Regions from separate parts of the Georgenia phoenicis genome, predicted to be linked through region 1. Evidence: riboswitches for the same ligand, from Rfam matches in the RefSeq annotation. Region 1 holds a riboswitch; the other holds the start of a gene.
The links. A riboswitch is a leader RNA that binds a small molecule or an ion and turns the genes downstream of it on or off. The one in region 1 is predicted to bind FMN.
Positions count from the first base shown of each region.

Region 1 (14,769 bases):
TCGGCGACGAGGAAGATCCCCGCGACGAGCATGATCAGCTCGGCGGCGTGGAGGAGACCGTCTGCCAGGAGCCCGACCTCCGGCGTCGAGCGGTCGTAGAAGTGGTGCCAGGCCAGGATCTGGTGGAAGACGATCTCGTCGACGGCTGCCATCACGCCGACGCCGATGAGCGCGGCGACCCAGGCCGAGCGCCGCCGGTCCGGTCCCTCCATGCCTGCTCCTCCCGTTCTGGACGAGCCTGCCACGGGCTGCGCGGCGCGGCAGCGGGAGCGCTCAGCGGCGCTCGAGCCGGACGAGCACCTCGGCGTGGGGCGTCTGGGGAAACATGTCGAGCACCTGGCCCTGGACGGGCACGAGGGAGGGCATGGCGGCGAGGTCGCGGGCGAGGGAGGTCGCGTTGCAGCTGGAGTAGAGGACGTGGCGCACACCGGAGCCCTCGAGCCAGCCGGCCAGCGCCGCACCGATCCCGCGCCGCGGCGGGTTGACGATGACGAGCTCGGGCGCCTCCTCGGCGGACAGCGCGAACGCGGTCGCGTCACCCGCGAGGAAGCGGACCGACCCGAGGCCGGCGTCGAGACGGCTGCGCTCCCCCGCCGCGACGGCCGCCTCACTCGTCTCGATGCCCACGACGTCCCGCCCGGGCGCGGCGCAGTGCAGCGCGAAGCCGCCCACCCCGCAGTACAGGTCCCACACCGACGACGGCGCGACCTCCTCCACCCACCGGCTCGCCTGCGCGTAGAGCGCGGCGGCCACCTCGGTGTTCGTCTGGAAGAAGCCCTGCGGGCGCAGGTGGAGGTCCACCGCGCCCAGCCGCATGGTGAGGGTCTGCTGCTCGGTGAGGACGATCTCCTCCTCCCCCTCGACCACGGCCTTGTGCTCGGGCAGGAGGTTGACCGAGACGACGGCGAGCCGCGGCAGCGCCGCGCGCAGCCCGGGCAGGTGCTTGCGCACCCGGGGCAGCGCCTCGGAGGACCGCAGCACGAAGCGCACCATGAGCTCGCCGTCGGGCGACTCGGTGACGACGAGGTTCTTCAGCTCCCCGCGCCGGGTGGGCACGTCGTAGGGCGTGAGGCCGGCGGTGGTGATGAAGGCGGTGAGCGCCTCGAAGGCGGCGCGGATGCCGGGGGCGATGATCCCGCAGGCGCGCAGGTCGGTGCCGCGGCCCTCGGCGTCGAGGATCCCGAGCGTCGGGGCGGCGAGGGTGCCGCCGACGACCATCTTCGCCTTGTTGCGGTAGCCGTCCTCCCGGCTGGCGACCGGCTCGAGCCAGCGAAGCTCCCGGTGCGCGGCGAGCAGCGTGCGGACGTGCTCCTGCTTGCCGGCCAGCTGCTCCGCGTAGGGGCGCCCCATGAGGGTGCACGAGCCGCAGCGGGCGGCGTCGAAGTAGGAGCACTGCATGGCCGGTCCAGCGTACGGCCCGCGGTGGTTGACAGCGGCTAGAGATCCGTCACGTCCCCCGCTCGCTCGGGTCGCACGTCTCGATCAGGCGTCGCCCTTTCCCCCAGCTGGGAATGTGCGGAAGGGGCGACCCATCTGCCCGGCGCCGTCTGCACCAACCGACGGCGTCAGCGGCCCAGGCGCGGGATGCCGCGAGCGGCCTCGAGGTCCTCCCGGCTGGGTGCGACGCCGTCGGTCCGCCCGGCGATCGCCGCCGCGACGGTGGCGTTGTCCACCAGCTCCTGGAGCGTTCCCCACACGAGCGTGCGCAGGTCGGGCCGGTTCGTGACGCCGAGCAGCCCGGCCTTCCACAGCCCGTCGATGAGTCCGGCGACGAAGGACTCGCCCTCGTCGTCCGCGCCCCGCCCGCGAACGGTCGCCGTCGTGCCGACGGCGTTGGCGGCCCAGGCGCCCTCGCTCCCCGCGGAGACGACGACGAGGCCCGGTCCGGCACCGACCCACCGGCGCAGCACGGTCTCGCGGGCCTCGCCCGGGTAGAGCAGCTCGAGGTCACGGGTCGTGGCGATGACGACGTCGGCCTTGGCGACCATGGCCTCGACCGCGGCCCGCAGCTCCTCGGGCGAGCCCGTCGGCTCGTCGTGCAGACCGATCTCGTAGGTGATGGTCGCGCCGGGCCGGTAGGCGTCGACGATCCGCGCGACGCCCTGCGCCGTGGGCTCGCGCAGCACGCTCGCCGAGCCGACGTGGACGAGGAGCGGGTGGTTGAGCGGGCCCGCCGCGCGCCCACCGCGCGGCGGGGTGCCGTCGGCGGGGATCCGCTGGACGGGCCGCCCGAGCCGCTCGAGCCCCTCGGCGACGCAGGCGCCGGCGGCCTCCCGGCTCGTGACGTCGTCGACGACGACGAAGGCGGGCGAGTCGAGGACGCGCCGGTCGGTGAGGGTGGGGGTGGGCGCCCAGCCGAAGCTCGTCGGCGCCTTGCGGCCGTCACCGAGGGTCGGGTCACTGCTGCTGCGGCGCAGCGGGGTGCCGTAGTCCGGCGCCCGGTGCGAGGGCACCGACGTCGGTGCCGAGCGCTCCTGCTCGTCGGTGTCGATGGTCATCTCGGCGTCGCCCATGCGTCGTACCTACCCCCAACTGTGCGTCCTCACAACCTACGTCTGCGGCTCGTCCCCGCAACACGCGTCCCGGAAGCGTAGCCGGTCCCCCGGGCGCGCCTGCGCGAGGGCGTCGAGGTCCGTCTCGCGGACGACGGCGAGCACCGGGTAGCCGCCGGTCACCGGGTGGTCGGCGAGGAAGACGACGGGCCGGCCGTCGGCGGGGAGCTGGACGGCGCCGGCGACGGTCCCCTCGCTCGCCAGCTCCGCCCGGTCGGTGAGCTCGAGGGGCGTGCCGTCCAGGCGCAGGCCCACGCGGTTGGACCGTTCGGTCACCGTCCACTCCTGGTCGAGGAGCCGCCGGAGGGACTCGGCGGTCACCCTGTCCGCCCGCGGGCCGATGAGGACGGCGACCTGCAGCACGCCGGACGCGCGCACCCGGGCGGGCTCCGGCTGACCGACGGCCGTGGCGGGTGGCGGGCCGACCGGCAGGACGCTGCCCGCGGCGAGAGGAAGTGGCCCGATGCCCGAGAGGAGGTCCGTGGACCGGCTGCCGAGCACGGGCGGGACCGTGATCCCGCCGCGGACCGCGACGTAGGCGCGCAACCCGACCGCCGGGTGCCCCAGCCGCAGGACGTGGCCGTCGGGAAGGAGGAACGGGGCGTCGGTCGGCGGGTGGCTGAGCTCGGTCCCGTCGGCGAGGACGGTGAGCGGGACGGGCGCGCCCGAGACGGCGAGCACCTGGTGGCCGGCGGCCGCCAGCTCCAGGCCGCCGAGGACCGTCTCGACGACGGCGGCGGTGCGCTCGTTGCCGACGAGCCGGTTCGCCTGGCGGGCCGAGCCCCGGTCCGAGGCACCGGAGGGGCTGACACCCAGGTCGAGGAGGCCGCTGCGGCCGAGGTCCTGGAGCAGACTCTGCGCGCCGGCGGCGAGGACGGTGAGGGCGCCGTGCGGCGGGGGCACGGGTGGCGCCGCGTCCGACGGGCTGGCGGGTGCGTGCGTGACCGGCGGCGGGCCGATGGGCTCGTCCGTCCTCAGCCGCGCCTGCTCCGGCACCGGGCGGAAGCGCACCCGGTCCCCCGGGCGCAGCAGCGCCGGCGGCTCGCGGTCGAGGTCCCACAGGCGCGCATCGGTGCGCCCGACGAGCTGCCACCCACCCGGCGAGGAGCGCGGGTACACGGCGGAGAAGGGCCCGGCGAGGGCGACCGCGCCGGCGGGCACGGCGGTGCGCGGGGTGGCACGGCGCGGGACGGTGAGGACGTCGTCGCCGACGAGGTAGGCGAAGCCGGGCGCGAAGCCGCCGAAGGCCGCGGTCCACTCCTGCCCCGAGTGGGCGGCGACGACGCCCTCCCGGCTCAGACCCGTGAGCTCGGCGACGACGGCGAGGTCGGCGCCGTCGTACACGGTGTCGATCGTGACCAGGCCGCCGCTGGGCGCGGGCGCCGACGACGCGGGAAGCTCGCGCAGGAGCGGCGCGAGGCGGTCGCGGGCGCCGCGGTCGCTCACCCGGACGAGGAGCGTGCGCGCGGCGGCGAGCAGCTCGGTCAGGCCGGGCAGCGGCTCGGCGGTGAGGGCGGCGTGCAGGCCGAGGACCTCGGCGAGGTCGGCGCACTCGACGAGCAGCGCCCGCTCCCCCACCGGGCGGACCGGGCGGCCGGTCACCGGAAGCCGGCCACCGGGACGCCGGCGGCGTCGAGCGCGGCACGGACCGCCGTCGCGACGGCGACGGCGCCGGGGGTGTCGCCGTGGACGCACACGCTCTCCGCGCGCACGGGCACGGTGGTCCCGTCCACCGCCGTCACGGTCCCCTCGGTGGCGAGCCGGACGACGCGCGCCGCGATCTCCTGCGGGTCGGTGAGGACGGCGCCGGGGCGGGAGCGCGGGAGGAGGGTGCCGTCGGGCAGGTAGGCACGGTCGGCGAAGGCCTCGGGGACGGTGCGCAGGCCCGCCGCCCGCGCCTCCTCCTCGACGACGCTCCCGGGCAGCACGAGCAGCGGCAGCGAGGGGTCGACGGTGCGCACGGCGGCGACGACGGCGCGGGCCTGCTCGCGGTGGTGGACGATCGCGTTGTACAGGGCGCCGTGCGGCTTGGCGTGGCGCACCTCCGTGCCGGCCGCGGCGGCCAGCGCCTGGAGCGCCCCGACCTGGTAGACGACCTCGTCGGCCAGCTCCTCGGGGTCGACGTCGAGGAAGCGGCGGCCGAAGCCGGCGAGGTCCCGGTAGGAGACGTGCGCACCGACGTTGACCCCCGCCTCGGTGGCGAGTGCGCAGGTACGGCGGGCGGTCCGAGGGTCGCCGGCGTGGAAGCCGCAGGCGACGTTGGCGCTCGTGACGACACGGAGGATCGCGGCGTCGTCGCCCATCGTCCACGCGCCGAAGGACTCACCGACGTCGGCGTTGAGGTCGATCGGCACGGGGGCTCCCTTCGGGGTGGTGCGGGCAGCGTATCCGCCGCTCCGGTTTGCGAGGCGCCCGGACGGAGGCACGCTGGGCACATGTCGAACCCCACCGCCGCCATCCTCGTCATCGGCGACGAGATCCTCTCCGGACGCACCCGGGAGGCCAACGCCTACCACCTGGCCGGCGAGCTCACGCGGGTGGGCATCGACCTCAGGGAGATCCGTGTGGTCCCCGACGACCAGGACGTCATCGTCGCGGCGCTGGACGTGCTGCGGGAGCGGTACACCCACGTGTTCACGTCCGGCGGCATCGGGCCCACGCACGACGACATCACCGCCGACGCCGTCGCCGCGGCCTTCGGGGTTGGCATCGACGTGCGCGAGGACGCCCGCGCGCTCCTCGAAGCGGCGCTGGCGGGCCGGGGCGCGACGCCCACGGCCGACCAGCTGCGCATGGCGCGCATCCCCGACGGCGCCACGCTCATCGTCAACGGGGTCTCGGGCGCGCCGGGCTTCAGCATCGGCAACGTCCACGTCATGGCGGGCGTCCCGAGCATCTTCGTCTCCATGCTCGAGGTCCTGCTGCCCACCCTCGCCGCCGGCGTCCCGCTGCGCTCCCGCGAGGTGCGCTTCGAGGTCGGCGAGGGGCGGATCGCCACCCGGCTGCGGCACCTCGTCGAGGAGATGCCGCAGCTGAGCTTCGGGTCCTACCCCTTCCACGAGGGAGCGGTCCGGGGCACGAACATCGTCGTCAGGGGGACGGAGCCGGGGCTGCTGGAGGACGCCGTCGCCCGGCTCGAGGAGCTGCGCGACGCGGTCTCCGGCTGATCAGCGCAGGTCGCGGCGCATGAGGACGCGCGGGAAGCCGGCGAGCACCGAGCTCGTGTCGGTGACCTTGACGAAGCCGGCGCGCTCGAAGACCGCGCGCGTGCCGACGTAGGCCATCGTGAGGTCGACCCGGGCGCCGTCGTTGTCGACGGGGTAGGCCTCGACGGCGGGGGCGCCGTGGGAGCGCGCGAGCTCGACGGCGCCGTCGACGAGGTGGTGGACGATCCCCCGCCCGCGGTGCCCGGGGCGCACCCGCACGCACCAGAGCGGCCACACGGGCAGGTCGTCGACGTGCGGGATCTTGCGGTTGCGGGCGAAGCTCGTGTCCGCGCGCGGGTGGACGGCGGCCCAGCCGACGACGTCGTCACCCTCGTAGGCGAGCACGCCCGGTGGCGGGTCCTGCCCGACGAGCTCGCGCACCCGCTCCCCCCGGGCCGGGCCGCGCAGGGCGAGCTGCTCCTTGGACGGCAGGCGGTAGCTCAGGCACCAGCACACGTTCGCGTCCGGCCGCTTCGGGCCCACCGTCGTCGCGACGTCCTCGAAGACGACGGCGGGGCGCACCTCGATCGCCATGGCGCCATGATCCACCGACGACGCGGCGGGCGGAAGGGCGTGCCGGTGACGTCCGGTAGCGTCGGCCACGTCCTGCCCTCCTGCGGAAGACGACGATGACGCCCTCCTCCACCTCTCCTGTCGACCCCTCCCTCGCCCACCGGGTGACCCACGCGACGCTCACCGTGCGCGGCGCCGACGGCGCGCCCCTGGCGGACGCCGAGGTGACCGTCGAGCAGGTCCGCCACCGCTTCGCCTTCGGCAACATCGGCTTCGACCTCATCCCCCTGGCCAACGGGGAGACGTCCGGTCCGGTGGACAACGTCTTCGGCGGGGCCGCGCCGGACCAGGGCGAGCATCTCGCTGCGCTGTGGCTCGACGTCTTCAACACCGCGACCCTGCCCTTCTACTGGGCCGGTTTCGAGCCCGAGCGAGGCCGCCCGGACACCGAGCGACTGCTGCGCACCGCCCGGTGGTTCCAGGACCGGGGTGTCACGGTCAAGGGCCACCCGCTCGCGTGGCACACGCTGGCCCCGGACTGGCTGCGCGAGCTGCCGACGGCGGAGGTCGCCGAGGTGCTGCGCGCCCGGATCCGAAGGGAGGTCGGTGACTTCGCCGGGGTCGTCGACACGTGGGACGCCATCAACGAGGTCGTCATCATGCCGGACTTCGTCAACGAGGAGCACGAGAACGCGATCACCCGGCTGTGCCGGGAGCAGGGTCGCGTGCCGACGGTCCGCCTCGCCTTCGAGGAGGCGCGGGCGACGAACCCGTCCGCGACGCTCCTGCTCAACGACTTCGACCTGTCCACCGACTACGAGCGCCTCATCGAGGAGGTCCTTGCGGCGGGCATCCAGGTCGACGCGCTCGGGCTGCAGACCCACATGCACCAGGGCTACTGGGGCGAGGAGAAGATGCTCGCCATGGTCGACCGCTTCGCGCGCTTCGGCCTGCCCCTCCACCTCACCGAGAACACGCTGCTCTCGGGCGACCTCATGCCGCCGGAGATCGTCGACCTCAACGACTACCAGGTCCCCTCCTGGCCGTCGACGCCCGAGGGCGAGGAGCGCCAGGCGGACGAGATCGTCCGGCACTACCGCTCGCTCCTGTCCCACCCCTCGGTCGAGGCGATCACCTACTGGGGCATCACCGACGACGGCGCCTGGCTGGGAGCGCCGGCGGGTCTCGTGCGGAGCGACGGGACCCCCAAACCCGCCTACGAGGCGCTGCGCCGGCTCGTCAAGGAGGAGTGGTGGCTGCCGGCGACGACGCTGCGGACCGACGCCGAGGGGCGGGTGCAGGTGTCCGGGTTCCACGGCGACTACGCCGTGACCGCCGCCGGTACGAGTGGCACCGTCGCGCTGGACGGGGCGCCGACGGCCGCCGTCGTCCTCGGGTAGGGCTCGACCGTGCCGGACGGTGGCGGGCCATGACGCTCATGACGATCGGTGACTTCTCGCGTGCCACCCGGCTCAGCGCGAAGGCGCTGCGGGCGTACCACGAGTCCGGGCTGCTCACGCCGGCCCGGGTGGACCCGCACAACGGCTACCGCCTCTACGCGGCCGAGCAGCTCGCCGACGCGCGGGTCATCAGCGCGCTGCGTTCCCTCGACGCGCCGCTCGCCCTCGTCCGTGAGGTGCTCGCCACCGCCGACGTCGCCGAGCGCGAGACGCTCCTGCGCTCCCACCTGCGGGAGCTGGAGGCACTGCTCGCGGCGACACGCTCCGCGGTGCAGTCCCTGCGGACCCTGCTCGACCCGGCCCCGGCACCGCTCGAGGTGGTCCACCGCAGCGTGCCCGCGCAGCGTGCCGTCGGGGTGCACGCGACGATCGAGCTCGACGCCCTCGGCGAGTGGTTCAGAGGCGGCGTCGGGCTCCTCACCGGCCTCGTCGCGTCCGGCGAGGTCGCCGCCAGCGGTCCCTACGGCGGCGCGTGGTCCACCGAGCTGTTCCTCGACGGCCGGGGCGAGGCGGCGCTCTACGTCCCGGTCGATGAGGCACCAGGGGCGCTGCCGCCGGAGGCGTCGGTCGTGCGGCTGTCCGCGGTCACGCTCGCGGTCGCCACGAGCGAGGGACCGGACGAGGAGGTCGCCCGGGTGTACGCCGCGCTCGGGGAGTACGTGGCGCGCCGCGAGCTGGGGGTGCCCGGGCCCTCTCGGGAGACGTACCTCGAGGGCTTCCCGGGCATCGACGCCCGGACCCGGACGGAGGTGGGCTGGCCCGTCTTCCCTGTCTCCGGGAGCCGGTCTTGACCTTCCCCCGGGGGGAAGGTCGACGGTGGCCCTGTCCACCGACACAGGGAGGAAGCCCATGACCACGACCACCACCCCGTACCGGCCCGAGCTGCTGCCAGCGCCTGTCACCCGCTACCTGGAGGGCCGTCTCGAGGACGGTGACCCCGCGGGGCTCGTGGCGGCCTTCGCCGCCGACGCGCGCGTCGTCGACGAGGCCACCGAGTACCGGGGAGCCGACGAGATCCGCCGCTGGCTCACGACGGCAGGCAGCGAGTACACCTACACGGCGACCTACCAGGGACAGGTTGCCGACGGCCCGGGCCGCTGGACCGTCCTCTCGCGCATCGAGGGGAACTTCCCCGGCGGGGTCGCCGACCTGCGGCTCCGCTTCCGCGTCGGCCCGGACGGGATCGAGGAACTCGTCATCGCCCCGTGAGCGCCCGGCGTGGCGCGGGCACGCCACGCCGGTCCGCCCCGCCTGCGGTGGCAGAATGGAGGCGGTCCCGGCGGTCGAGCGCTGCTCCCCGGGACCGGCCGTACTGGAACGAGGGCGTGGGCGACGCTCTCGCCCGCGCCCCTGGGTTGCTAGGGAGTGATCCGGATGTCGAACGTCCCCCACCTGCGTGCGCCGGAGGCCGAGGAGCGGTCCCTCGGGCAGCAGGCCGGGTCCATGGTCCTCACGCTCGTCGTCGTCGCCGCCCTCGTGCCGGGCGCGGCGGTGCTCGCCCTCACCTCGCTCGTCAAGGCGGTCGCCGCGGGCTGGGGGCCGGTCCTCGGCGGCGCGCTCTTCGCCTGCACGTGGCCGCTCGTCCACCGGGCGTGGCGTGAGCTGTCCGGCCGGGAGCCCGAGCTGCCGCTCGGGCTGCCCGGCTGGCTGTGGCTCGGGGCCGCCGGGACGCTGGGGTGCTGGCTGCTCTGACGCGCCGTCGGTCCCACGGGCTGCCGTGGTTGCGCCGGCGCCTCGCCGGCTCAGCCGACGAGGCGCCGCACAGCCCGGACGGTCGCGATCGCCGCCTGGGCTGCCTCCGCCCCCTTGTCCTCCCGCGAGCCGGGCAGGCCGGCGCGGTCGAGCGCCTGCGCCTCGTCGTCGGTCGTCAGCACGCCGAACCCGACCGGGACGCCCGTGCGGACCGAGACCTCCGTGAGGCCCGCGGTGGCCGCCTGGCAGACGTAGTCGAAGTGCGGGGTCTCGCCCCGGACGACGACCCCGAGGGCGACGACGGCGTCCGCGCCGCCACGGGCCGCCGCCGCGGCGGCCACGGGCAGCTCGAAGGTGCCCGGCACCCGTTCGAGCGTCACGGTGGCGCCCGCCTCCTCGGCGGCCCGGACGGCGCCGGCGACGAGGCCGTCCATGACGGTCGTGTGCCACTGCGCGGCTACGACGACCACCCGCAGGCCGGCGCCGTCGGGGGTGATGGTGGGTGCTCCGGCTCCGCTCATGCGTGCTCCTCCTCGGTCGTCCCGGACGCGCCGGGGTGGGTGCCGGCCGTGTCCAGGCCGGGCAGGTGGTGGCCCATGGCCGTCCGCTTCGTCAGCAGGTAGTGGTGGTTGTCCTCCGTGTGGCCGATCTCGAGGCCGCGGACCGCACTGACCTCGACCCCGGCCTCGACGAGCCCCGCGGCCTTCGCCGGGTTGTTCGTCAGCAGGCGGACGCGGTCCATGCCGAGGTCGGCGAGGACGGCCGCCGCGGCGCCGTACTCGCGCGCCTCCGCCGGGTGGCCGAGGCGGAGGTTCGCCTCGACCGTGTCGGCGCCGAGGTCCTGCAGGGCGTAGGCCTCGATCTTCGCGAGGAGCCCGATCCCCCGTCCCTCATGTCCACCGAGGTGGACGACGGCGCCACCCTCCCGAGCCACCCGGGCGAGGGCCTCGCGGAGCTGGGCGCCGCAGTCGCAGCGCGCGGAGTCGAGCGCGTCACCGGTGCGGCACTCCGAGTGGAGCCGCACGAGCGGGTCGGCCGGCGGGGCGCCCGCAGGAGGGGCGGCAGTGAGCGCGAGGTGCTCGTCCCCGGTCCGCAGGTCGGTGTAGGCGTGGACGACGAACTCACCGTGCGGCGTGGGGAGGCGGGCTGACCCCCGCGCCCGTACCCGGCGGGCGGGCGGCGCGACCACCGGCCGGTCGTGCGTCGTGCGGTACGTGACGAGGTCCGCCACGGTGAGGAGCACCAGCCCGTGGCGCCGCGCGAGCGCCGCCGCCTGGGGGCGGCGAGTCATCGTCCCGTCGTCCTCGACGAGCTCGGCGATGGCGGCGACCTCACCCACGCCGGCGAGGCGGCACAGGTCCACGGCGGCCTCCGTGTGCCCGGCCCGCTCCAGCACACCCCCGCTCATGGCGCGCAGGGGCAGGACGTGGCCGGGCCGGACGAGGTCGCCCGGGCCCGTGGCGGGGTCGGCGAGGACGCGGAGCGTCCGGGCCCGGTCGGCCGCGGAGATGCCGGTGCCCACGCCGTCGGCCGCGTCGACGGACACCGCGTAGGCGGTCCCTCGCGGGTCCTGCGAGTGGGTCACCATGGGCGGCAGGTGGAGCTCGTCGGCGCGGTGCGCCGGCATCGGCGCACAGAGGTAACCCGAGCTGTGCCGGACGGTCCAGGCCACCCACGCCGCGTCGGCGGTGGCGGCGGGCAGCACGACGTCGACCTCGTCCTCCCGGTCGTGGCCGTCGGCGACGAGGACGGGGCGCCCCGCGCGGAGCTCGCCGAGCGCGGTCTCGAGCCGGTGGTCCGGCGACGCTCCGCCAGCCGCACCGGGGTGGGCCCTCGTCGTGCTCACGCGCCGACCCCCGCGGAGAGGAGCCGCTCGACGTACTTGGCCACGACGTCGACCTCGAGGTTCACCCGGTCCCTGGGGGCGAGGTCACCGAGCGTGGTCCGCTCCAGGGTGGTGGGGACGAGCGCCACGCCGAAGGCGTCCGCCCCGACCCCGGTGACCGTGAGGGACACACCCTCGACGCTGACGGACCCCTTCTCGGCGACGTAGCGCGCGAGCCCCGCGGGCAGCGCGACGTCGAGCTCGGTCCAGCGGGGCCCGGGACGCCGGTCGAGCAGGGTGCCCACACCGTCGACGTGCCCCTGGACGAGGTGCCCGCCGAGCCGGCCGTCGGGACGGACGGGACGCTCGAGATTGACGCGGTGCCCGGGGGCCAGCGCGCCGAGAGTGGTCCGGCGCAGGGTCTCGGGCATGACGTCGGCGGTGAAGCCGTGCGCGTCGTGGGTGGTCACGGTGAGGCACACGCCGGCCACGGCGACGGAGTCGCCCGGGCGCAGACCGTCGAGGACGGTGTCGGCGGCGACGGTGAGGACGGCGGCGTCGTCGAGGTCGGTCCGTCGCGTGACGGTGCCGACCTCCTCGACGAGTCCGGTGAACATCAGAGGTCTCCCTCGGGTCGGTGGGCGACGACGAGGAGGTCCTCGCCCAGGGTGTGGGTCGTGACGGGGCGCCACCGCGGCGCGTCGGCCAGGGTCGTGACGCCGAGGTCGGTGACGGCGGGCAGGCCGCCACCGAGCAGGACGGGGGCGAGGTACGCGTGGAGCTCGTCGACCAGGTGCTCGCGCAGCGCGCGGCTCAGCAGGGTGGGCCCGCCCTCGAGGAGGACCCGGCGCGCTCCCGCGTCCCAGAGCCGGTCGAGCGCTGTGCGCAGGCCGCGCGTGGGAAGGTGAAGCCAGCCGCCCGGCGCCTGGCGCAGCGCAGCCCCGGGCGGGACGGCGCGCCGGCCGACGACGACCCGCAGCGGCTGGTGGTCTCCGAGCGTGTCGTCGGGACCGCGGGCGGTGAGCGCCGGGTCGTCGGTGAGCACGGTGCCTGTGCCGACGACGACGGCGTCGACGTCGGCACGCACCGTGTGCGCGTGGGCGCGGGCGGCCGCGCCGGTGATCCAGCGCGACGTGCCGTCCGCCGCGGCGACCCGCCCGTCCAGGCTCATCGCGGTCTTGCCGACCACCCAGGGCCGGCGACGGCGCACTGCGGTCGCCCAGGCGGCGGTCAGGCGTGCCGCCGGGCCCGTGACGTCCGCGGGCACGCCCGCGTCCTTCGCGGTGAGGACGTCCACGCCCTGACCGGCCAGCCACCGCGCCCCACCGGTGGCGACCGGGTCGGGGTCGCCGACCGCGTACACGACACGCGCGACGCCCGCGGCGTGCAGGGCCAGTGAGCACGGCGGGGTCCGGCCGCTGTGGTGGCACGGCTCGAGGGTGACGACCGCGGTCGCGCCGCGGAGCCGGACGGGGTCGGTGCCGGCCAGCGCGGCCGCCTCGGCGTGGGCCGTGCCCGCCCCGCGGTGCCAGCCCTCGGACACCACCGCACCGTCGGCGGCGAGGATGACGCAGCCCACCCGGGGGTTGCCGCCGTGCTGCGGCCCTCGCTCGGCGAGCTCGGTCGCGCGTCCGAGCGCCCACGAGACGTCCGGCATGCCTGTCCCCTTCCCTGTCGGTACCAGACCGGGGGCAGGGGGACACCAATGACGCCACCGTCGGCAGAGGACGGCGGCGCCACGTGCTGCCTCCCATCCGGACTTTCACCGTCGGTCCTGGAGTTCCACCAGGTCAACCGGGCGTCGTGGGACGCACGGGTCGCGGACTGTCACCGCCGGCTCGGAATTACACCGACCCCGGAGCACGTGTTGCTGCCCGACAGCCTACCTTCCCGGGAGACGGGCCGGACCGCGGCCGGCGTGCGGGGACGACGATCGGCCTCACCCGGGCGAGGAGGCCGTCGCGACGACCCGCTCGCACAGCTCGTGGGTGACGAGGGCGTCGCTCGCGTCGAGCCGCCGGCCCTCCCGGACGGCGGTGAGGAAGTCCGCGCACATGGCGTCGAAGCCGCGCAGCTCGGTGGCCGGGCGCCACCCGTCACGGCGGACCAGGCGTTCACCGCCGTCGTGGTCGACGACGTCGGCGAGGTCGGTGACCTGCCTGCGGCGACCGTCGCCGACGACGTCGAGCAGCTCGTGGGCGCCGCCCGCCGTCCAGCTCATGACCCCGACGGCGAGGCGGCCCTCCCCCGTGAACTGGACCGCGAGGCGGCGGGTGCGGCCGGCGTCGTCGTGGCGGACGGAGACGGTGAGGTCCTCGAGGGTGGAGGGGACGAGGAAGCGGAGGGTGTCGAGGACGTGGATGAAGTCGTCGAGGACCATGGGGCGGGCGTCGCCGAGCGGGTGCGAGCGGTGCTTGTGGAGGGTGACGACGTCGCGGTCGGGCCAGTCTGCGAGGGCGCGGTAGGCGGGGGCCCAGCGGCGGTTGAAGCCGACGGCGAGGGAGACGCCGCGCTGCGTAGCGAGCTCGACGAGCCGGGCCGAGGTCTCGAGGTGCGGGGCGATGGGCTTGTCGACGAGGACAGGGACGTCGTGGCGCAGCAGCGTCTCGACGATCCGCTCGTGCGCGTCGGTCGGGGCGTGGATGGTGGCGGCGTCCAGGCCGGAGGCGATGGCGGCCTCGAGGTCGGTGAAGCGCTCCGCGACGCGGTAGCGCTCCGCCGAGGCGTCGACCGTCTCGCGGCCGCGCGAGACGAGGACCGGGGTGACCCCGGGGGTGGCGGTGAGGACGGGCAGGTAGGCCTTGGTGGCGATGTCCCCGAGGCCGATGACGGCGACGCGCACCGCTCAGGCCCGCCCGACGGGGGCGGCCAGCGTGGTGTGGCCGTCCCGGACGGGCACGATCTGCTGCCCGAGCGGCAGGAGCGCGAGGGGCACCATCTTCCAGCAGGCGATGCCGAAGGGGATGCCGACGACGGTGACGCAGAGGATGAGGCCCGCGACGAGGTGCGCGATGGCCAGCTCCCAGCCGAGCAGGAGGATCCACAGGACGTTGCCGATGAGGGAGAGGACACCGGCGTCGCGGCGGAACACCGCGCGGCGGCCGAAGGGCCAGATGACGAAGCTCGCGAGCCGGAAGGAGGCGATGCCGAAGGGGATGGTGATGATGAGGATGCAGGCGATGATGCCGGCGACGACGTAGAGCAGGGCGAGCCACCAGCCGGCGAGGAGGAGCCACAGGACGTTGCCGATGGTGCGCATGGGTCAACCGTAGTGGTGGCGTGCGTTCAGACGGGGCCGACGGGCTGGCGCAGGATGGTCCGCTGCCGTTCGGGAGCGGTGCGCCGCATGTCGCTGAGGTAGATCTCGTGGTGGATGCCGGTGGGGCGCAGGCCGCGCTCGGGCAGGACCTCGTGGTGGAGGCGCTCGAGGACGGGTGCCTCGTCGTCGAAGGAGCCAACGTGGAGGGTCTGCACGCAGGTTGCCTCGGCGAGTGGTGCGACGCGCAGATCGTCGATGCGGG
Region 1 is NZ_CP154855.1:2,130,354-2,145,122, reverse strand. It holds gene AA0005_RS10080 (DUF2243 domain-containing protein) at 1-212, opposite strand, end outside; gene rlmC (23S rRNA (uracil(747)-C(5))-methyltransferase RlmC) at 274-1,398, opposite strand; gene AA0005_RS10070 (hypothetical protein) at 1,566-2,513, opposite strand; gene AA0005_RS10065 (5-oxoprolinase/urea amidolyase family protein) at 2,550-4,154, opposite strand; gene AA0005_RS10060 (LamB/YcsF family protein) at 4,151-4,855, opposite strand; gene AA0005_RS10055 (competence/damage-inducible protein A) at 4,988-5,719, shown strand; gene AA0005_RS10050 (GNAT family N-acetyltransferase) at 5,720-6,292, opposite strand; gene AA0005_RS10045 (endo-1,4-beta-xylanase) at 6,388-7,671, shown strand; gene AA0005_RS10040 (MerR family transcriptional regulator) at 7,701-8,522, shown strand; gene AA0005_RS10035 (nuclear transport factor 2 family protein) at 8,581-8,940, shown strand; gene AA0005_RS10030 (hypothetical protein) at 9,106-9,423, shown strand; gene ribH (6,7-dimethyl-8-ribityllumazine synthase) at 9,474-9,944, opposite strand; gene ribB (3,4-dihydroxy-2-butanone-4-phosphate synthase) at 9,941-11,269, opposite strand; gene AA0005_RS10015 (riboflavin synthase) at 11,266-11,865, opposite strand; gene ribD (bifunctional diaminohydroxyphosphoribosylaminopyrimidine deaminase/5-amino-6-(5-phosphoribosylamino)uracil reductase RibD) at 11,865-12,905, opposite strand; FMN riboswitch at 12,985-13,116, opposite strand; gene AA0005_RS10005 (Gfo/Idh/MocA family protein) at 13,188-14,090, opposite strand; gene AA0005_RS10000 (YccF domain-containing protein) at 14,094-14,507, opposite strand; gene AA0005_RS09995 (GyrI-like domain-containing protein) at 14,534-14,769, opposite strand, start outside.

Region 2 (14,769 bases), 110 kb from region 1:
GACATCGTCGTCAACGACGTCGTGACGCGCGCCACCGACGAGCTCGTCTCCCTCATGGGCCTGGCGACCGAGTAGACTGGGACGTTGCGCCTGCCGGCCGGCGTCGGCGCGCGCCCAGAACCAACACACGTGAGGTGAGCATGTCCGGAACCGTTGCCCAGCCCGAAGGCATCACCAACCCCCCGATCGACGACCTCCTCGAGGCCGCGGACTCCAAGTACGCGCTCGTCATCTACGGCGCCAAGCGCGCCCGCCAGATCAACGCCTACAACTCCCAGCTCCAGGAGGGGCTGCTCGAGTTCGTCGGCCCGCTCGTGCCGCACGGCCAGACCGACAAGCCCCTGTCGATCGCGCTGCGCGAGATCAACGAGGGACTGCTGACGGTCAACCCGACCCAGGAGTGAGCGTGTCGGGGGCGGCCGGGCTGCGCGTCCTCCTCGGTGTCACCGGGGGGATCGCCGCCTACAAGGCGGTCTTCGTGCTGCGCGCGCTGCGCGAGGCCGGGCACCGCGTGCGGGTCGTCCCCACCGAGGCCGCCCTCCAGTTCGTCGGGCGGCCGACCTGGGAGGCGCTGTCGGGCGAGCCGGTGACGACGAGCGTCTTCGACGGCGCCACCGAGGTGGACCACGTCGCCCTCGGCCGCAGCGCCGACCTCGTCGTCGTCGCCCCCGCCACGGCAGACCTCCTCTCGCGCGCCGCTACCGGCCGTGCGGACGACCTGCTGACGACGACGCTCCTCACGGTCACCGCCCCCGTGCTGCTCGCCCCGGCGATGCACACCGAGATGTGGCAGCACCCCGCGACCGTCGCCAACGTCGCCACACTGCGCGCCCGCGGCGTCACGGTCCTCGAGCCCGACTCCGGCCGGCTCACCGGCGCGGACACCGGCCCCGGCCGGCTGCCCGAGCCGGAGGCCATCACCGCCGCCGCCCTCGCGCTCGTCACCCCGCAGGACCTGGCGGGGCGCGCCGTCGTCGTCAGTGCCGGCGGCACCCGCGAGCCGCTCGACCCGGTCCGCTTCCTCGGCAACCGCTCCTCGGGCCGGCAGGGGGCCGCGATCGCCCTCGAGGCCGCCCGCCGCGGCGCCCGCGTCACGCTGCTCGCCGCCTCGATCGACGAGGCCGCGCGCCGTGCCGCCCAGCACCCCGCCGTCGCGGTCGTCGACGTCGAGACCACGCGCGAGCTCGCCGACGCCGTCGACGCCGCCACCGCGGACGCGGACGTCCTCGTCATGGCCGCCGCCGTCGCCGACTTCCGCCCCGCGACGACGGCGGGGCGCAAGATCAAGAAGGACGGCTCGGCCCCCGCGGCGGTCGAGCTCGTCGAGAACCCCGACATCCTCGCCACCGTCGCCCAGCGGGAGCGCGAGCGTCTCGTCGTCGTCGGCTTCGCGGCCGAGACGGGGGAGCGCGAGGAGGTGCTCGAGCTCGGCCGCGCCAAGGCGCGCCGCAAGGGCGCCGACCTGCTCGCCGTCAACTCCGTCGGCGGGGGCAGGGGCTTCGGGGACGTCGCCAACGCCGTCACCGTCCTCGACCGCGAGGGCGAGGTCGTGGGGGAGGCCGCCGGCTCGAAGCAGGACGTGGCGCGGGGGCTGTGGGACCTGGTCGTGCCGCGGCTGCGCTGAACTAGGATCGTGCGGTGACTTCCAAGCCCAACCTGCGTCTGTTCACCTCCGAGTCGGTGACCGAGGGTCACCCCGACAAGGTGTGTGACCGGATCTCCGACTCCATCCTCGACGCGATCCTCCGGGAGGACCCGGACGCCCGCGTCGCCGTGGAGACGCTCGTGACCACCGGCCTCGTCACGGTCGTCGGTGAGGTGACGACCTCCGCCTACGTCGAGATCCCGCAGATCGTGCGCGCCGAGGTCAACGCGATCGGCTACACCTCCTCCTCCATCGGCTTCGACGGGCACTCCTGCGGCGTGCAGGTGTCCATCGGCCAGCAGTCCCCGGACATCGCCACCGGCGTCGACACCTCCTGGGAGAACCGCGCCGGCGAGAGCCGCGACCGGTACGACGCCCAGGGCGCCGGCGACCAGGGCTTCATGGTCGGCTACGCCAGCGACGACACCCCCCAGCTCATGCCGCTGCCGATCTGGCTCGCGCACCGGCTCGCCGAGCGGCTCAGCCACGTGCGCAAGGAGGGGATCGTCCCCGGCCTGCGCCCCGACGGCAAGACCCAGGTGACCATCGCCTACGACGGCGACCGCCCCGTCGCGCTCGACTCGCTCGTCGTCTCCACCCAGCACGACGCCGACGTCACCGCCGAGTGGCTGCGCTCCGCCGTCGCCTCCGAGGTCGTCGCGCCCGTGCTCGCCGAGCACGCGGGCGAGCTCGACACGGCCGGCCACACGCTCTACGTCAACCCGACCGGCAAGTTCGTCGTCGGCGGGCCCATGGGCGACGCCGGACTCACCGGCCGCAAGATCATCGTCGACACCTACGGCGGCATGGCCCGCCACGGCGGGGGAGCCTTCTCCGGCAAGGACCCGTCGAAGGTCGACCGCTCCGCCTCCTACGCCACTCGCTGGGTCGCGAAGAACGTCGTCGCCGCCGGGCTGGCGCGCCGCTGCGAGGTGCACGTCGCCTACGCCATCGGCAAGGCCCACCCGGTGGGGCTGTACGTCGAGACCTTCGGGACCGAGACGGTGCCGGTGGAGAGGATCAACGCGGCCATCAGCGAGGTCTTCGACCTGCGCCCCGCGGCGATCGTCGACGCCCTCGACCTGCTGCGGCCGATCTACCGCGACACGAGCGCCTACGGGCACTTCGGCCGCGAGCTGCCGAGCTTCACGTGGGAGCGCACCGACCGGGTCGAGGAGCTGCGCCGCGCCGTCGGCTGAGCGCTCTCGGTGGCGGACGGTGAGTCCGCCTGTGGACGGCGCCCGCCGTGTCGGTAGCGCGTGGTGAGATTGAGGCGGAGGTGAGACCGGTGCACCAGCCCGCCCTGCTCGAGCAGACCGCCGCCGTGCGCACGGTCTCGGGCGCCGAGGCGGCAGGCGTCGAGCTGCCCGTCGCGCGGGTGGCGGTCGACATGTCCCTGCCGCACCTCGACCGTCCCTTCGACTACCGCGTCACGCCGGAGCACGACGCCGCCGCCCAGCCGGGCACGCGCGTCGCCGTGCGCTTCGCGGGCAAGGAGCGCACCGGCTACGTTCTCGAGCGCGCCGCCACCACCGACCACCACGGCGCACTGACCCCGGTGCGCCGGGTGGTCTCTGCGCTGCCCGTGCTCACCCCGGAGGTCACCGCACTGTGCCGGGCGGTGGCGGACCGCTACGCGGGCACCTTCATGGACGTCGTGCGCCTGGCCGTGCCGCCGCGGCACGCCACCACGGAGAAGGCGGTCCTCGAGAGCGCCGCGGCGGACCGCACCGGCACCACGGCCGCCTACCTGCCCGGCGGCGCGTGGGACGACTACGTCGGCGGGGCCGCCTACGTGCGCCGGCTCGCGGCGGGGGAGGCGCCGCGCGCGGTGTGGTCCGCGCTGCCGCAGCATGCCGTCGGCGCGCCGGACCGGCTCGCCTCGATCGCCGAGGCCGCGGCCGCCACGCTCGCCTCGGGGCGCGGGGTGCTCGTCGTCGTGCCGTCCGCGCACGAGGCCGAGGTGGTCGAGGCGGCACTGACCGCCGCGCTGCCGGGGGAACCGGTCGTCTCGCTGCAGGCCGACCACGGGCCGTCCCGCCGCTACCGCGCCTTCGTGCGGCTGCTCACCGGGCAGGCACGCGTCGTCGTCGGCACGCGGGCCGCGGCCTTCGCCCCCGTGCGGCGCCTCGGCCTGGTCGTGTGCTGGGACGACGGCGACGACCTCCTCGCCGAGCCGCGCTCGCCCTACCCGCACGCGCGGGAGGTGCTCATGCTGCGGTCCGCCCAGGAGGGGGCTGGGCTCCTGCTCGGCGGGTGGTCGCGCAGCATCGAGGCCGGGCTGCTCGTGGCGAGCGGCTGGGCCGCCTCGGTCATGGCCTCCCGGGCGACGGTGCGGGAGCGCACGCCGCGGGTGGAGGCACCGGGCGAGGTCGACCTCGCCCGCGAGGGCCCCGCAGCCGCGGCGCGCATCCCCCGCCCGGCGTGGGAGCTCGTGCGCAAGGCGCTGGAACAGGGACCCGTCCTCGTCCAGGTGCCCCGTGCCGGCTACCTGCCCGTCGTCGCCTGCCAGGGCTGCCGGGAGCCGGCTCGCTGCCGCGAGTGTCACGGGCCCCTCCAGCTCGGTGGGCGCACGAGCGTGCCCTCGTGCCGCTGGTGCGGGCGTCCGGACCGCACCTGGGCCTGCCCCACCTGCGGCAGCTCGATGCTCCGGGCGAGCCGGGTCGGCTCGGCCCGCACCGCCGAGGAGCTCGGCCGCGCCTTCCCCAAGGTCCCCGTGCTGCTCTCCGGGGCGCGGGCGGACCACGGCATCGTGCGCGAGGTCGACGACAGGGCGCGGGTCGTCGTCGCCACCCCCGGCGCCGAGCCGGTGGCCCGCGGTGGCTACCAGGGTGCGCTGCTCCTCGACGCCGCCGCCGTGTCGGGCCGGCAGGACCTCGCCGCACCCTCCGAGGCGCTGCGCCGCTGGATGTCCGCCGCTGCCCTCGTGCGTCCGGCCTCCGTCGGCGGCCGCGTCATGCTGCTCGGTGACCCGGCGCCGATCCCCGCCCAGGCGCTCGTGCGCTGGGACCCGGCGGGCTTCGCCGAGCGCGAGCTCGCCGAACGCCGCGAGCTGAGCCTGCCGCCCGCCAGCCGGATGGCCTCGGTCCGGGGCAGCGCCCGGGCCGTCGCGGGCCTGCTGCGCCACCTCGACCGGCCCGCCGGCACCGAGGTCCTCGGCCCGGTGCCGTTCTCGGAGGAGGAGGTCCAGGCGCTCGTGCGCAGCGACCTCGCCCAGGGCAGCCGCCTGACCAAGGCGCTGCGCCAGGCCGCCGCCGTCCGCAGCGCCCACAAGGAGCCCGACTCCGTGCGCATCCAGGTGGACCCCACCGAGCTCTGACCCACCGCTCTCGTCGAGAGCGCAGCTGTGCCCAGCGCAGGCCCAGTGCCGCGCCGCCACCACCCGGCGGGAATCTGCCACACTCCGGCCATGTGGACGGATCGAGTTCGCCAGCTCCGGGACGTGTCGGTCGCTGCTTGGATCGCCGAGCGACTGGCCCCGTCGTGGCGCACGATCGCCAGCGTGGTGCCGACGGGTTTCGACGCGTACGCCCGCATCCTCCACCCCGTCCAGATCGGCGACGGCCGCGCTCGCACCTGGGGGCGCGTCGCCGAGGTCACCGGGCAGACGCTCCACCCGACAGCGCAGTGGCACGCCCTCATCGGCGCAGCCTCCGCGGACGACCGCAACAGTGAGCTGTGGCCGGACGGGACGCCGGACCTCGGCAACCTCGCCCCTGAGCCGCTTCTCGAGCTGTGCGATGTGCTCGCCCGCCACACGACCACGCCCGAGGACTGCTACTTCGCCGTGTGGGAGGGGTGGGGACAGCTGCACGGGGCGCGCGTGTGGCTCAGCTCCGACGGTGGCGTGCCGGCTCCTCCACTGCTGACCCCGGAGGAGCTCGCCGTGCCGAGGTTGAAGCTGCCCGGCCGGGCGTACCACCTCTTCCAGGGTCCACTCGCGGCCATGGGCCACCTCGTGCGCCTGGACGGAACGGACTGGGACACCCGGTCGCCCGCGCTGTTCTGGCCCGCCGACCAGTCCTGGTGCGTGGCAACGGAGATCGACTTCGACTCCACCCTGGTGGGCGCCAGCGCCGCCGCCGTCGCCGACGTGCTCGCAACCCGCGGCCTCGAGGCACTCCCCGTCGGCCCGGACGCGTCCCTCCAGGCCGACGCGGACCACGTCAACCAGACGTGAGGCGGGTGCGCCCCCCGTCGTGCGCAACAAGTCCGCGCTCGGCGAGGGAGGGCGCTACCAGCCGCCGGTGAGGGCCATGAGGCCCAGTGCGCTGAGCGTGACGAGGAGCCAGAGGATGCCGCCGAAGGCCAGCGGCTTCAGCCCCGCCGCCCGCAGGGCCGGGACGTCGGTCGACAACCCGATCGCCGTGAGGGCCACGGTGATGAGGAAGGTCGCCGCCGTCGCGAGCGGGTCGTGCCACGCCTCGGGCACGAGCCCGATGCTGTTGAGCGTCGCGAGGATGAGGAACCCGACGAGGAACCACGGCACCAGCCGCCACACCGCGGGCCGCGGCGCGCCGGCCGCGTCCCCCGCGGCCTTGCGGTCCCGCCGCGCCATCACCAGCGCGAGCCCGACGACGATCGGGATGATGAGCAGCGTCCGCACGAGCTTGACCACCACGGCGTGGTCAGCGGCCACCGGACCGAAGCTCGTCGCCGCCGCGACCACCGAGGACGTGTCGTTGACCGCCGTCCCCGCGAAGAGCCCGAAGGCCTCCTCGCCCATCCCGAGGAGCTGCCCGAGCGGCGGGAAGAGCAGCACCGCGGCGATGTTGAAGGCGAAGACGGTCGACAGCGCGTAGGCGACGTTGCTGCTCGAGGCGCGCACGACAGGCGTCACCGCGGCGATCGCCGAGGCCCCGCAGATGGCCGTGCCGGTGCCGATGAGCGTCCGGAGCTCGCCGTCGATCCCGAGCAGGCGCCCCAGCGCCGCCGCGGCGACGAGGCACACGACCACCGTGCCCAGCATGACCGGCAGGGAGTCCACGCCCACCTGCGCCACCTGGGCGAGCGACAGCCGCGCCCCGAGGAGGACGACGGCGATCTGCAGGACCATCTTGCTCGCCAGCTTGAGCCCGGGGGAGAGGGCCGCCACGGACGAGGCGTCCACCCGCCGTCGGACGAGGCCGCCGACGACCACCCCGAGGACGACGCCGCTCACCGGGCTCCCCACGACGGGCACCGCGGTCCCGATCGCGGTGGCCACGAGCGCCAGCGCCACAGCCAGCGCGAGACCGGGCACCTTGGCCCGCCACGTGCCGGTGGCGGGGGCGGCGGGCGCGGCGGGTTCGGTCGACATGGCCTCCATCCTCGCCCCGCCGCTCGCCCGGCGCCGAATCACGCCGTCGTCTAGGGTCGGGGCGACTCCTCCAGGAAAGGCGATACCCGATGCAGTCCTCCGTCCCGGTCACCGGCCCGATCACGACCGTCGTCTTCGACCTCGGGCAGGTGCTGGTGAGGTGGGACCCCTACGAGGCCTTCGCCGACCGCTGGACACGTGAGGAGTTCGACGCCTTCCACACCGAGATCGACTTCCCGAGCTTCAACCACGAGCAGGACGCCGGGCGCAGCTTCGCCGAGGCACGCGCCGCGATCGAAGCCTCCCACCCGCACCGCGCCGCGGACTTCGACCACTACGTGACGAACTTCGCCCGCTCGCTCGGTGGGCCGGTCCCCGGCACCACGGAGATCGTCGAGGAGCTCATCGCCGCCGACATCCGCGTCCTCGGCCTGACGAACTGGTCGGCGGAGAACTTCCACGAGGCCGCGAAGTCGGCGCCGGTCATCAACCGCCTCGAGGGCGTCCTCGTCTCCGGTGAGGTGGGCGTGGCCAAGCCGGACCCGGCGATCTACGACCTCCTCATCCAGCGCTTCAAGCTAGACCCGCCGCTCACTGTCTTCACCGACGACTCGCTGCGCAACGTCGACGCCGCCTCCGGCGCGGGTCTCGTCGCCCGCCACTTCACCGGCGCCGAGCAGCTGCGCGCGGACCTGCGCGAGCTCGGCCTGCCGGTCTGACGCCCCGGCCGGGCGCCTAGACTTCTGCACCATGCGCCTCCTCTTCGCCGGCACCCCCGAGGTCGCCCTCCCGTCACTGCGCGCCCTCGCCGACTCCGCGCACGAGGTGGTCGCCGTCCTCACCCGGCCCGATGCCCGCCGCGGGCGCGGCCGCACGCTGCACCCCAGCCCCGTCGCCGCGTGGGCGCGTGAGCACGGCATCCCGGTCCTCACCCCGCGCACCCTGCGCGACCCCGAGGTCCAGGAGGAGATCGCCGCCCTCGACGTCGACGCCGCACCCGTCGTCGCGTACGGCGCGCTCATCCCGCCCGCGCTGCTCGATGTCCCGCGCCATGGGTGGGTCAACCTCCACTTCTCGCTGCTGCCCGCGTGGCGCGGTGCCGCGCCCGTCCAGCACGCCCTCATCGCCGGCGACGACGTCACCGGCGCGAGCACCTTCCGCATCGAGGAGGGCCTGGACACCGGCCCCGTCCTCGGCACGCTCACCGAGTCGGTGCGCCCCAGCGACACCGCCGGGGACCTGCTCGCGCGACTCGCCGAGTCCGGCGCGCCGCTCCTCCTCGCCACCCTCGACGCGCTCGAGGCCGGCAGCGCCGTCCCCGTCCCGCAGCCGGCCGACGGCGTGAGCCACGCCCCGCGCCTCGAGGTCACCGACGCGCGGGTCGAGTGGGCCGCGCCGGCCGTCGCCGTGGACCGTCTCGTCCGCGGTACCACCCCCGCACCCGGCCCGTGGACGACGGCGCCCGACGGCTCCCGGCTCAAGCTCGGACCCGTCACGGTTCGCGCCGACGTCGACGACCTCGCCCCGGGCGCGCTGCGCGCCACGAAGAAGGAGGTCCTCGTCGGCACCGGGAACGGCGCCGTCGAGCTGGGGCAGGTGGCCCCGGCCGGCCGGTCGTGGATGGCCGCTGCGGACTGGGCGCGGGGCGCCCGGCTGCCCGAGGACGCCCGTCTCGGCGAGGAGTCCGCATGAGCGAGCAGCGCCCGGGCTCCCGCGGACCGCGCCGCGGCGGTGGCCGCCCGACCGGCCCGCGCCGTCGTGAGGACGCCGACGCGGCCCGCACCGCAGCGGCCGACGCACTCGAGGCCGTCGCGACGAGCGACGCCTACGCCAACCTCGTCCTGCCCAAGGTGCTGCGCGAGCGTGGGCTGACCGGCCGCGACGCCGCCTTCGCCACCGAGCTCGTCTACGGCACGCTCCGCCTGCGCGGCCGCTACGACGCGATCCTCGCCCGCTGCACCAACGGCCGACCGCTCGAGCAGCTCGACCCACCCGTCCTCGACCTCCTGCGGATGGGCGCGCACCAGCTCCTCGGCATGCGCGTACCCTCGCACGCGGCCGTCTCGCAGACCGTCAACCTCGTGCGTGCCCGCGTCGGCACCGGCGCGAGCGGCTTCGCCAACGCCGTGCTCCGCGCCGTCGGCCGCCAGGACCTCGACACCTGGCTCGCTCAGCTCCGATCCGAGATCCCCGACGACGGCGCCTACCTCGCCGCCGTCGAGTCCCACCCCGCCTGGGTGGTCAGGGCCCTGCGCTCCTCCCTTCGGGCCGCCGACCGGCCCGCCGAGGAGCTCGCCGAGCTGCTCGAGGCCGACAACACCCCGCCCGCGGTCACGCTCGTCGCGCGCCCCGGCCTCGTCTCCCCGGAGGAGCTGGCCGAGCAGGTGACGCAGACCCTGGGGGAGCAGGGGACGCCCGGCAGCTGGGCGCCGACCGCCCTGCGCCTGGCTGGCGGTGACCCCGCCTCGCTTCCCGCGGTACGGGACGCACTGGCCGGGGTCCAGGACGAGGGCAGCCAGCTCGTCGCCCTCGCGCTGGCCGCTGCCCCGGTGCAGCCCGGCCCGGACGGGGAGGAGGAGGCCCGCTGGCTCGACCTGTGCGCCGGCCCCGGCGGCAAGTCCGCGCTGCTCGGCGCGATCGCCGCCGAGCGCGGTGTCCAGCTCCTCGCCAACGAGGTCGCCCCGCACCGGGCGCGACTGGTGCGCCAGTCGACCGCGGCGCTGCGCGACACGGTCGAGGTGCGTACGGGCGACGGCCGTGAGGTCGGCCCCGCCGAGCCCGGCGTGTACGACCGCGTGCTGGTCGACGCCCCGTGCACCGGCCTGGGCGCGCTGCGGCGTCGGCCCGAGTCGCGCTGGCGCCGCCAGCCGAGCGACGTGCCGGGCCTGACGTCCCTTCAGCGCGAGCTCCTCGAGTCGGCGCTCGAGGCGGTGCGCCCCGGGGGAGTGGTCGCCTACGTCACCTGCTCCCCGCACCTCGCCGAGACGAGCGCCGTCGTCGAGGACGTGCTGCGCAGCCGCCAGGACGTCACCCGGCTCGACGCGCGCGCCGCGCTCACCGAGGCGACGGGCAGCGAGCTGCCCCACCTGGGCGAGGGGCCCGACATCCAGCTGTGGCCCCACCTCCACGGCACCGACGCGATGTTCCTCGCGCTGCTCCGCAAGGACGTCTGACCCCGCGCGCTGGCACGGCTCAGCCGCCGCCGGCTTCCACCGGGTGGTGGGCAGACCTGTCCCCTGGGGTTTCTAGGTCTGTTCGTGCTTGGCGGTGATGAGCTGGCCGTGGCGGGTGTAGAAGTACCAGCGGCCGTGGGCGCGGGCGATGGTGATGCCGTAGGCGTGGACCCAGTCGTGGTGGTGCCAGCACAGCAGGATCCCGTGCTCGACGCAGGTGTTGCCGCCGTCGCGGTACCACTGCAGGGAGTGGTGGATCTCCCCAACCCCGGGTGGTTGGTCGCAGTCGGGGTACTGGCAGCGCCGGTCGCGGGCGATGATCGCCCGCACCATGTGGGCGGGGAAGATCCGCTGCTCCCGCCCCACATCCAAAACGGTGGAGTCGGGTCCGAACACCACCCGCGACAGGGACGACTCGCACACCAGGCGGGCCAGCATGGCCGGCGGGACCGGGGTGCCGTCCTCCAGGGTGGCGGGGGTGATGCCGGTGATGGCTCGGGGGTCGATGGCGGTGGAGATGACGTGGGTGTCACCCGGCTCCCAGGCGTCCATCCACTCCTTGGCCTCCGGGGAGAGCTGGAACGGGTCACCGGCGGGCCGGTTCGGGTCGCGCGGGCCACCGGGGGCGGTGAACTGCGCCTCCTCCCAGAAGCCGAGCTCCCCACCGGCCTCGTGCTCCCGCCCACTCGTGGTGACCGGGGGCTGGGGTGAGCCGGTGGCCGCGGCCAGCGCGCGCAGGGTGTCGAGGTCGGTGGTGACGGTGACGTGGGGGCGGATGCGGGCACCCTTGCCCTGCTCCCCGGCATCCAGCGACTGGCGGGCCAGCGACGTCAGTGCCGCCGCCCGCCGTTGGGCCGGGGTGCGCTCGTCCCCCTTGGCCTTGCGGCCCATGTGTGCGCGTAGTGCGGTGTCGACGGTCTGACCGGACAGCTCGTCGAGCCACCCGTTGAGGTGGTAGCCGTCCATCGTCCGCGACAGCGTGAGCTGCTCCTTGGCCCCGTCCTCCCGCCAGGCCCGGTCGGCGGCCTCGGGGTCGGCGGCGATGGCCCAGGTGGCGACGAGCTTGGCGAAGGACGTGGCGTCCATCTGCTCGGCCTGCTCCACCAGGAAGCCCTCACCGAGCTCCTCGTCGGTCAGCTGCATCCGCTGCCGGGTGGTGGTGATCGCCCCGCGCACGAGCACACTGACGTGCTCCTCACTGATCCGCCCCTGCGCCAGCGCCGCCCGCGCCCGCGGCAGCAGGTCCCGCAGCGCCCGCGCCTGACGCACCTGCCGCGCCGCCCCCTGCGCCGTCGCATCCGTCCTCGTCCGCAGCCACGCGGCAAAGGTCCGCTGACCCTCCAGCGCCCACAGCCCGTTCGCCTCGATCGTCGCCAGCATCGCCGCCCGCACACCCGACAGCTGACGCTCCAGCGACTCCAGCAGCGCCAACCCCTTGTGCAGGCGGTGGCCATCGACCTCGTGCCAGCTCGTGCCCTCCAGGCCACCGACGGCGGCGAGAACCTCGGCCAGCGCGTCGACCCCATCCGGTGCGCGCTCAGGTGCGGACGCCGTGCCGTCGACCATGTCCGTGGTCATCGTCCCCACCTCCCTCGCACCCTTGGTGTGCTGTTGGTCACATCCTGTCAGCGACCTCTGACATTCGAGCCCATCGCCCGCCCCTCACGGGCCGTCCGATGTGCTGCTGGTCACACCCTCTCAGGGGCCCACTGACATCCGGCGCCTGCCGAGCAGCCCGGCCGGTTCCCCCCGGCATGGGTAGGCTCGGAGCCGTGGCCGTACGCATCACTCCCAGCATCCTCAACGCCGACTTCGCCGACCTCACGGGCGAGCTCGGGCGGATCTCCGGCGCGGACCTCGTGCACGTGGACGTCATGGACAACCACTTCGTCCCCAACCTCACGGTCGGGCTGCCGGTGGTTGAGCGGATCGTCGCGGCCAGCCCCGTCCCGGTCGACGCGCACCTCATGATCGAGGACCCCGACCGCTGGGCGCGGGGCTACGCCGAGGCCGGCTGCGCCTCGGTCACCTTCCATGCCGAGGCCTCGGTCGCCCCGATCCGCCTCGCCCGGGAGATCCGGGACGCCGGCGCCCGCGCCTCCGTCGCGGTGCGCCCCACCACCGACATCACGCCGTACCTCGACTACCTCGAGGAGCTCGACATGCTCCTCGTCATGACCGTCGAGCCCGGGTTCGGCGGTCAGCGCTTCCTCGAGTCGACGGTCGGCAAGATCGCCGCTGCCCGCGAGGCGATCGACGCCTCCGGTCGCGACATCTGGCTCCAGGTCGACGGCGGCATCTCGCGTGACACCGTCGCGATCGCCGCCCGCGCGGGTGCGGACACCTTCGTCGCCGGGTCCGCCGTCTACGGCGCCGAGGACCCGAACGCCGAGGTTACCGCGCTGCGCGAGCTCGCCTCCGCCGCCCGCTGACCTCGCACCCCATCCCGTGCCCGGGAACAAATCCACCTGTGGCATGCTTGATGCTGCAAGAACGTGCTCCGGGGTCGGTGAGATTCCGAACCGGCGGTGACAGTCCGCGACCCACCTTCCGAGGTGGTTGACCTGGTGGAACTCCAGGACCGACGGTGAAAGTCCGGATGGGAGGATGCACGGGCGCCTTTGCCGACCCGTCGGCGGAGGTGCCGCGGACGCTTGCGCGTTCGTCGACCCCGGTCACGCCACCAGTGGACCGGAGGGACGAGATGGAGCAGGCACCGCTCGCGCGCACGCTCGCCGCGCACCGCCGCGCGCGCCGCCTCGTGCTCCTCACGCCCGTCGCTCTCGGTGCCGCCGTGCTCCTCGTCTGGGAGCTCGTCGCCCGTTCCGGCGCGGTGTCCCCGTTCTTCCTCCCCGCGCCCAGCGCCGTCGCCGCCCGGCTGTGGACCGACGTCACCGCCGGCAGCCTGCTCTCCTACACCTGGGTGACCTGGGTGGAGGCGCTGCTCGGCAGCGTCCTGGGGACCGCCGTCGCCTTCCCGCTCGGCTACCTCATCGCGCGCAACCGTTGGGCCGCGGCCGGCCTGCAGCCCTACGTCGCGGCCTCCCAGGCGCTGCCGGCGGTCGCCCTCGCGCCGCTCCTCGTCATCTGGATCGGCTACGGGCTGCTGCCCATCGTCCTGCTCTGCGCCCTGCTCGTCTTCTTCCCGATCCTGCTCGCCACGATCCTCGGCCTGCGCACCCTCGACCCCGAGGTCGTCGACGCCGCCCGCCTCGACGGCGCCCACGGCTGGTCGATGCTGCGCCACATCGAGGTCCCGATGTCCCTGCCCAGCCTCCTCACCGGCCTGCGCAACGGCTTCACCCTCTCGGTGACCGGCGCGGTCGTCGGGGAGTTCGTCATGGGCGGCGAGGGCCTCGGCATGGTCCTGTCCGTCCAGTCCAACTCCGCCGACACCACCGGCCTGTTCGCCACCCTCGCCGTCCTGGCCCTGATCGCCGTCGTCATGTACGCCGCCCTGCGGCTCGTCGAACGTCTCGCCGTCGACGACCGCCCCACCGTCCGCACCCGCTTCGGCGCCCGCCGCGCCGCCCACCCCAGCCTCAGGAGCACCCCGTGACCCGCCGCCTCACCGCCCTCGTCCTCACCGCCGCCGCCACCCTCGCCCTCGCCGCCTGCGCCGATCCGGCCAAGACCCCGGACACCGCCGGCACCTCCGAAGCAGGCGAGCTCGTCATCGGCCTCACCTACACCCCCGACGTCCAGTTCGCGCCCTTCTACGTCGCCGAGGCGCGCGGCTACTACGAGGACGCGGGCGTCGAGGTGTCGCTGCGCCACCACGGCGCCTCCGAGTCGCTCTTCGGGGCGCTGGAGTCGGGGGAGGAGGACCTCGTCGTCGCCGGCGGGGACGAGATGCTGCAGGCGCGCTCGGCCGGCGTCCCGGTGGTCAACGTCGCGACGCTCTACGAGGAGTACCCCGTCGTCCTCATCGTGCCCGCCGACTCCGACATCACCAGCGCCGCGGACCTCGCCGGCCACTCGGTCGGCATCCCCGGCCCCTTCGGCGAGACGTACTTCGGCCTTCTCGCGCTCCTCTCCGAGGCCGGCCTCAGCGAGGACGACGTTGCCGTCGAGCACATCGGCTTCACCCAGCAGGCCGCGCTCAGCGCCGGCCACGTTGACGCCGTCATGGGCTTCGCCAACAACGACGCCGTCCAGTTCGCCCAGGCCGGCGTCGACGTCCGCACCATCCCGCTCGGGGACGTCCCCCTCGTCGGCATCGGGATCGGCGCCAACGACGACATCGCCGACGACGGCGCGACGGCCGCCGTCGTCGAGGCCACCATGCGCGGGGTACGGGACGTCGTCGAGGACCCGGCCGCCGCCGTCGACGTCGCCGCCGAGCACGTCCCCGGCCTGGCCGACCCGGCCGCGCGCGAGGCCGCCCTCGCCACCGTCGAGGCGACCGTCCCGCTCTACGGCAGCGCGGCGGGCACGAGCGATCCCGCCCGCTGGGAGGCGATGGCCACCTTCATGGCCGAGCAGGGCCTGCTCGAGGGCGAGGTCGACCCCGCCGAGGCCGTGCGGACGCTCGGCTGACCGTGGACGCTGCCCCGGCCGCTCCCGACCGGGGGCCTAAACTGGACGGTGTGAAGACCTTCGACGACCTGTATGCCGAGCTCAAGCACAAGGCGGACACGCGGCCCGAGAAC
Region 2 is NZ_CP154855.1:2,235,756-2,250,524, reverse strand. It holds gene gmk (guanylate kinase) at 1-75, shown strand, start outside; gene rpoZ (DNA-directed RNA polymerase subunit omega) at 141-404, shown strand; gene coaBC (bifunctional phosphopantothenoylcysteine decarboxylase/phosphopantothenate--cysteine ligase CoaBC) at 425-1,624, shown strand; gene metK (methionine adenosyltransferase) at 1,639-2,844, shown strand; gene AA0005_RS10605 (primosomal protein N') at 2,934-4,964, shown strand; gene AA0005_RS10600 (hypothetical protein) at 5,055-5,825, shown strand; gene AA0005_RS10595 (YeiH family protein) at 5,880-6,944, opposite strand; gene AA0005_RS10590 (HAD family hydrolase) at 7,034-7,663, shown strand; gene fmt (methionyl-tRNA formyltransferase) at 7,695-8,636, shown strand; gene AA0005_RS10580 (RsmB/NOP family class I SAM-dependent RNA methyltransferase) at 8,633-10,117, shown strand; gene AA0005_RS10575 (DUF222 domain-containing protein) at 10,190-11,695, opposite strand; gene rpe (ribulose-phosphate 3-epimerase) at 11,890-12,549, shown strand; FMN riboswitch at 12,610-12,733, shown strand; gene AA0005_RS10565 (ABC transporter permease) at 12,822-13,676, shown strand; gene AA0005_RS10560 (ABC transporter substrate-binding protein) at 13,673-14,656, shown strand; gene AA0005_RS10555 (phosphoribosyl-ATP diphosphatase) at 14,707-14,769, shown strand, end outside.
Region 2: another riboswitch for FMN. It lies ahead of AA0005_RS10565 (ABC transporter permease); the one in region 1 lies ahead of ribD (bifunctional diaminohydroxyphosphoribosylaminopyrimidine deaminase/5-amino-6-(5-phosphoribosylamino)uracil reductase RibD).